2 regions of the Verrucosispora sp. WMMC514 genome follow, and region 2 is predicted to be linked to the other one. Evidence: riboswitches for the same ligand, from Rfam matches in the RefSeq annotation. Region 2 holds a riboswitch; the other holds the start of a gene.
The links. A riboswitch is a leader RNA that binds a small molecule or an ion and turns the genes downstream of it on or off. The one in region 2 is predicted to bind S-adenosylmethionine.
Positions count from the first base shown of each region.

Region 1: it holds a riboswitch for S-adenosylmethionine, as region 2 does, so the genes downstream of both, thrC (threonine synthase) here and O7597_RS27130 (ABC transporter substrate-binding protein) in region 2, are expected to answer to the same signal.

Region 1 is NZ_CP114906.1:1,837,544-1,840,945, reverse strand. Features, by position in the region: gene O7597_RS08420 (ABC transporter permease subunit) at 1-267, shown strand, start outside; gene O7597_RS08415 (DUF4232 domain-containing protein) at 307-1,059, opposite strand; gene O7597_RS08410 (DoxX family protein) at 1,264-1,710, shown strand; SAM riboswitch class I at 1,831-1,966, shown strand; gene thrC (threonine synthase) at 1,976-3,262, shown strand.
Region 2 is NZ_CP114906.1:5,845,202-5,848,603, reverse strand. Features, by position in the region: gene O7597_RS27145 (urease subunit alpha) at 1-427, opposite strand, end outside; gene O7597_RS27140 (urease subunit beta) at 489-812, opposite strand; gene O7597_RS27135 (urease subunit gamma) at 809-1,111, opposite strand; SAM riboswitch class IV at 1,508-1,620, shown strand; gene O7597_RS27130 (ABC transporter substrate-binding protein) at 1,884-2,768, shown strand; gene O7597_RS27125 (amino acid ABC transporter permease) at 2,805-3,402, shown strand, end outside.

The DNA of each region.
Region 1 (3,402 bases), 2.9 Mb from region 2:
CTGTCGGTGACCACCGACGCGGCGCTGGGCGCGGTCGGTGGTGCGGTGCTGCTGTGGATCCTCTCCAGCATCCTGGACCAGATCACCGCGCTCGGCGTCATCCGGTCGTTCCTGCCGACGCACTACAGCACCGCGTGGTTGGGGCTGCTCTCCACGCCCGTGCAGACCGACGACATCGTGCGGGGCACGGTCTCGGCGATCTGCTATGCCACCGCGTTCTGGGGTCTGGCCTTCTGGCGCTTCACCCGCAAGGACATCACCAGCTGAGCGCGCTGCCCGCGACCGCTCGGCCACAGCCGGGACAGCTCAGAGCAGCGGGACCGGTGTGGTGGGTGGCGGGTTCGGGGTCGACGGCGTCGGGTCCGGCGTGCTCGGCGTCCGCTTCCGCCAGGCGCTGACCCCGAGCCGGTCGGTGTTGCCCAGGTCGATCCGCCCCTCCATGACGACCTGTTGGGCGGGTCGGCCGCGCAGCGGGGCGACCTCGAGGTGCTCGGCGTTCGTCGCCACCACGGTCGGGTTGTCGACCAGGTTGCGCCAGAGCAGGGCGGCGCCGGCCGCCTCACCGGGGGCCAGCACCAACGACCGGGGTGGATCGTCGAAGCCGGAGGTGATCCCTTTCGCGCCCCGGATCACCCTGACCGGGATGACCTTGCCGTCGGCGTCCCGCAGGCTCGGCTCCGGATACCCACGCAGCTGGTAGGTGCGGTCGCCGCAGTTGACCAGTTCCAGGCCCATCGCCCGTAGCCCCATCGCGGCGCTGACGCCGCGGTAGGTGATCCGGACGCCGGAGTCGGGGCATTCGGACGTCGGGGCGGTGCTCCCCCCGAGATCGCCGTCGCGGGCGGGCAGGCGGTCGAGACCGCCGTCGCTGGGCGGCGTGGTGCCGGAGCTGTTGGTACCCGGTCCACTGGAGCCCGGGACCGGACCGGGTGGCGCCGCCACGATGTCGCCGGCCGGTGCACACCCGGCAAGCAGGCCGAACGCCGCCGCGATCGAGATCGGCACGATGCTGAGCCGACGACCACCGGGAGCCGACCCGCGGACCGTTGTGCGTGGCATCGGAGCATCGTCGCACCCGGCAGCGGCGGCCGGTGGTCCCGCCCCTCGCGTAAGCGGGCGGTAAGGAATTCCTCGTGGTGCTGCTCGCCGGAAGTTTCGGCCGCTAGACTGATTTTGGGAGCGTTCCCACCAAGAGAGATTGCATCGACAACTATCTATCAAGTCCGCATGCTGGTACCACCACCCCATTCGTAGGAGGTACCAATGCGCACTGACCGGTTCGGCGGGCCGGCCCTGTCCCTGTTCCGCATCGTCATCGGGTTGTTGTTCCTCATTCACGGCATGTCATCGGTCTTCGGCGTCTTCGGCGGCAACCGGGGCAGCGGCGAGGCGGTGCCGCTCGGTCAGTGGCCGGGCTGGTACGCCGCGGTGATCCAGCTGGTCTGCGGCGCCCTCGTGCTCCTCGGCCTGTTCACCCGGCCGGCGGCCCTGCTGGCATCGGGCTCGATGGCCTACGCGTACTTCGTCGTCCACCAGCCCGAGGCGCTGCTGCCGCTGCGGAACAACGGCGAACTTTCCGTCCTCTTCTGCTGGGCGTTCTTCCTGGTGGCGGTGCTCGGCCCGGGCGCCTGGGCGGTGGACAACCTGTGGCGCCGGGAGGCGGCGACGGTCACCGTGGATCAGGCTGAACCGCGGTCCGTGCCGGCCTGACGGCGATGCTCAGCGGCGCCGGAGGGCGCGGCAACGGCGCCGCTGAGGTTTCGCTCACAGGCTGGGATTGACAGGCGACGGCCGCGTCCGGATTGCCTAGACTCGGCGACACAACTGCATACCTCATCCAGAGGGGCTGAGGGATACGGCCCGACGACGCCCCGGCAACCACCTCGCGCGCTCACCGGTGAGCGTCCGGCGGGGCAGGTGCCAATTCCGTCCCCGCCGCAGGGTGCGATGCGGGGAAAGATGAGAGGACTTCGACATGACGTCGACGCTCGCCCCGTCCGGCATCGACACCGCCGCCAGCCCCGCTCGTGCCCTGGTCTGCCGGGCCTGTTCGGCCCGCTACCCGCTCGCCGCCCAGCACGCCTGTTACGAGTGTTTCGGCCCGCTGGAGGTCGACTACGATCCGGCCGTCCTCGCCACCGTCACCCGCGAGCAGATCGAGGCCGGCCCCCGCAACCTCTGGCGGTACGCCGCCCTGCTCCCCGCCGGCCAGGACCCGGCCACCAGGGTCACCCTGGACCCCGGGTTCACCCCGCTGGTGGCCGCCGACCGGCTCGCCGCCGAGTTGGGCATCACCGCTGCACTGTGGGTCAAGGACGACAGCGCCAATCCCACCCACTCGTTCAAGGACCGGGTGGTCTCGGTGGCGCTCACCGCCGCCCGCGCGCTCGGCTTCTCCAGGTTCGCCTGCGCCTCCACCGGCAACCTGGCCAACTCCGTCGCCGCGCACGCCGCCCGGGTGGGTACGCCGTCCGTGGTCTTCATCCCGGGCGACCTGGAGCAGGGCAAGGTCGTCACGACCGCCGTCTACGGCGGTGACCTCGTCGCCATCGACGGGTCGTACGACGACGTGAACCGGCTCTGCGGTGAGCTGGTCGAGACCGACGAGTTCGAGGACACCGCCTTCGTCAACGTCAACGTGCGGCCGTACTACGCGGAGGGGTCCAAGACGCTCGGCTACGAGGTGGCCGAGCAACTCGGTTGGCGGATCCCCGCCCAGGTGGTCATCCCGATGGCCTCCGGTGAGCTGCTCACCAAAATCGACAAGGCGTTCAGCGAGCTGGTCGAGATCGGGCTGGTCGAGGCCCCGGCCGGCGGCTGGAAGGTCTTCGGCGCGCAGTCGGCCGGCTGCAACCCGATCGCCACCGCACTGCACGCGGGCACCGACACCATCACCCCGGTCAAGCCGACCGGGATCGCCAAGTCGCTGAACATCGGCGACCCGGCGGCCGGGCTGTACGCCCTGGAGGCGGTGCGCCGCACCGGTGGCTGGATGGACCACGCCGACGACGACGAGATCCGGGCGGCGGTACGCCTGCTGGCGCGCACCACCGGGGTCTTCGCCGAGACGGCCGGCGGGGTGACCGTGGCGGTGCTGCGCAAGCTCGTCGAGTCGGGCCGGCTGGACCCGACCGCCGAGACGGTCGTGTTCAACACCGGCGAGGGGCTGAAGACCCTCGACGCGGTCGCCGGTGAGGTCGGTCCCACCCACCGGATCAAGCCTTCGTTGCGGGCCGCCCGGGACGCGGGCCTGTTGAGCTGACGAACGGATGAGTGAGCGGCATTTCGCAGGGAGTGAGCGAAACACGCCGCCAGGGACTTGACGACCGCAAACGGACGGCGCAAGATGCTCCGTGCGGGAGGGCGCTTCGCCGTAGACTTTCAGTCTTTACGACCCAGCGC
Region 2 (3,402 bases):
GGCAGATGAAGTGCACGTGGGTGTCGACCGCCCCGGCGGTCAGGATCCGGCCGTTGCCGGCGATCACCTCGGTGGCCGGGCCGATCACCAGGTCCGGGTGGACACCGTCCATGGTGTCCGGGTTGCCGGCCCGGCCCAGCGCGACGATCCGCCCGTCGCGCAACCCGACGTCGGCCTTCACCACCCCCCAGTGGTCGAGGACGACCGCACCGGTGATGACGGTGTCCAGGGCCCCCTCGGCGCGGGTGGCCCGCGACTGGCCCATCGACTCACGGATCACCTTGCCGCCACCGAAGACCGCCTCGTCACCACCGGCACAGTGGTCCTGCTCGACCTCGATGAGCAGGTTCGTGTCGGCCAGCCGGATCCGGTCACCGGTGCTCGGGCCGTACAGGGCGACGTAGCGGTCCCTTTCCACGCTGCTCATGCCGGCACTCCACTTCGCTCCATGCCGCCGGGCGGCGGGTCCAACCTGCTGATCCGCGCGTTCATGCCGTCCGTCCTTCGTCGAGTGCGCCGGCGCACTCGCCGCGCAGGCCCGGCACGATCCGTGCGCCACCGAGCGGAACCAGCTCGACGCGGCGGCTCACCCCCGGCTCGAACCGCACCGAGGTGCCGGCCGGCACGGCGAGCCGCTGCCCCCAGGCGACGTCCCGGTCGAAGTCCAGCGCCGGGTTGGCCTCCGCGAAGTGGTAGTGCGAACCGACCTGCACCGGCCGGTCTCCGGTGTTGACCACCAGCAGCGTGGTCACCGGCCGCCCGGCGTTGATCTCCACCGGTCCGTCGGCCGGCAGGATCTCCCCGGGGATCACGGAATCGGGTGGTGCACCGTCACCAACTTGGTGCCGTCCGGGAACGTCGCCTCCACCTGCACCTCCCTCAGCAACTCGGGGATGCCGTCCTGCACGTCGTCCCGGCTGAGCACGGTGCGTCCGGCGGCCATCAGGTCGACCACGGACTGCCCGTCGCGCGCCCCTTCGAGCAGGAAGGCGGTGATCACCGCGACGGCTTCCGGATAGTTGAGGCGCAGGCCGCGCTCGCGGCGACGCCGGGCGACGTCGGCCGCCACGTGGACGAGCAGGCGGTCCTGCTCGTGGGGGGTGAGATACACGGGTACTCCCGGTGGATGTCCGCGCTCCCGACGCCGCCGGCCCGGCGCCTCGACGCGCCGCCGCACGGTTCGGGGTTCGCCCGCCGGCCCATCCGTCACGCGCGTCGGACCCGGGAGTTCCACCCTCCCAGCCCACGTGACGGACCACCGGCGGTGTCATCGGATGCGGACCGCACCGCCCACCGCTGAGCAGACCGTAGAGGATCACCCACTCCCCCGGCAACACCCCCACCCCCACCCCCGCTCCCGCCCCCGCCCGCGTTGATCATGAGGTTAGCGGCAGTCGAGGAGATCAACTTTGCCGCCAACCTCATGGTCAACCTGGGGTGAGGGTGAGGGTGAGGGTGGTCATAGGGGGTGGACGGTGGGTGGGCGGGGGCTGATAGCGTCGGCGCAGGTCATGAGTGCCAGCGTCAAGCCCCGGCTTGCTGGCCGGCAACCCTCGTCCGCGCAGGGGTGCCCCGGGTGAGGACCAGGCATCGGTGCAACCACCGGTGCAAGCGTGGCCTGGGTTCCCAGGTCATCACGACCTTGAGGAGCACCATGTCGTACCGCCATCGACCTGTGGCCCGTCCGGGCCTGACCCGGCGTCGGCACGTCGACATGATGCGGGTGTGCAGCGCCGCGTGTAGCTGACCGCGTCGCTCCCCGTCACCGATCCGCCACGGGTCGGCTGACCCCTCTGCCATCGATCCCATTCCAGCGGTCCGCCCGGCGGCGGACCGTCGGTGCGGCACGTCCGTGCCCGCCGTAGCTCAACCAGGAGACACCTGTGCGATTCCTTCCTGCCCTGACCCGCGCCGCCGCCGTCGGTGTCGCCGCGATCCTCGGCGCCGCCACCCTCACCGCCTGCGGCTCGGATTCCGCCAGCAGTGCGGCCGACAACCCGTACAACCTGGTGCAGCCGGGTGTGCTGCGGGCCGGCACGCTCACCGACGCCCCGCCGAACGTCTACCTGAAGGACGGCAAGTTCACCGGCTTCGACAACGACCTGTTGGTCGCCGCCGCCGACAAGCTGGGCCTGAAGGTGGAGTTCGTCGGCACCGACTTCTCGGCGTTGCTGTCGCAGGTCAACACCCGCAAGTTCGACGTCGGCAGCTCCTCGATCACCATCACCGAGGCGCGCAAGAAGACCGTGGACTTCGGCAACGGGTACGACTTCGGCTACTTCGGGCTCGACGTGCCCGCCGGGTCGGCGCTGCGCAGCTTCGACGAACTGCCCGGCAAGCGGGTGGTGGTCGTGCAGGGCACCGTCCAGGACGACTACGCCACGAACAAGGGCCTCGACCCGGTCCGGGTGCCCGACTACAACGGCGCGATCAACCAGCTCAAGGCCGGCACCGCCGACGCGTGGATCGCCCCCGCCGAGATCGGCGAGAAGACCGCCGCGGACAGCGGCGGCAAGATCACGGTGGCGGCGAAGGAACTCAGCCCGGCACCGACCGCGTACGCCTTCGCCAAGGGCAACGACGCGCTGCGCGAGGCGCTGAACAAGGCGCTCGACGAGGTGATCGCCGACGGCACCTGGACCCGCCTGCAGGAGCAGTACTACCCGGGCCGGCCGATCCCTGCCGACTTCACCCCGGGCAGCGGTGACGTAGTGGCACCCTCCGCGTCGGTCGGCGCGGCGGCACCGTCGGCGTCGGCCGCTTCCTGACGGTAGGGCCACGAGCGAGCAGGGCGGAGGTTGACCGTGGATCCGTTGCGGACCCTGTGGGAGACGTTCTTCGACTGGGAGTCGATGCGTGAGGCGCTACCCGAGATGCTCACCGTCGGGTTGCCCAACACGCTGATCCTGGCGGTCACCGCCGCCCTGCTCGGCTCGGCGCTGGGCATCCTGCTGGCGGTGGCGGGCATCTCGCGTACCCGCTGGCTGCGGTGGCCGGCTCGGGTGTACACCGACATCTTCCGGGGACTGCCGGCGGCGGCGACGATCCTACTGATCGGGGTCGGCCTGGCCCCGCTCGGCATGCAGGTGTGGGGCCCCAATCCGTACCCGCTGGGCATCCTGGCGCTGTCGCTGATCGCGTCGGCGTACCTCGGGGAGATCTTCCGCTCCGGCATCCAGTCGGTGGAGGCCACCCAGTTGGAGGCGGCCCGCGCGCTGGGCTTCTCCTGGCGGGAGGCGATGCGGCGGGTGGTCATCCCGCAGGGCGTCCGGCGGATCCTGCCGGCCTGGGTGAACCAGCTGATCGCCCTGATCAAGGACTCCAGCCTGGTCTACTTCCTCGGCCTGCTGGCCAGTCAGCGCGAGCTGTTCCGGATCGGTCAGGACTACGCCGCCAACACGG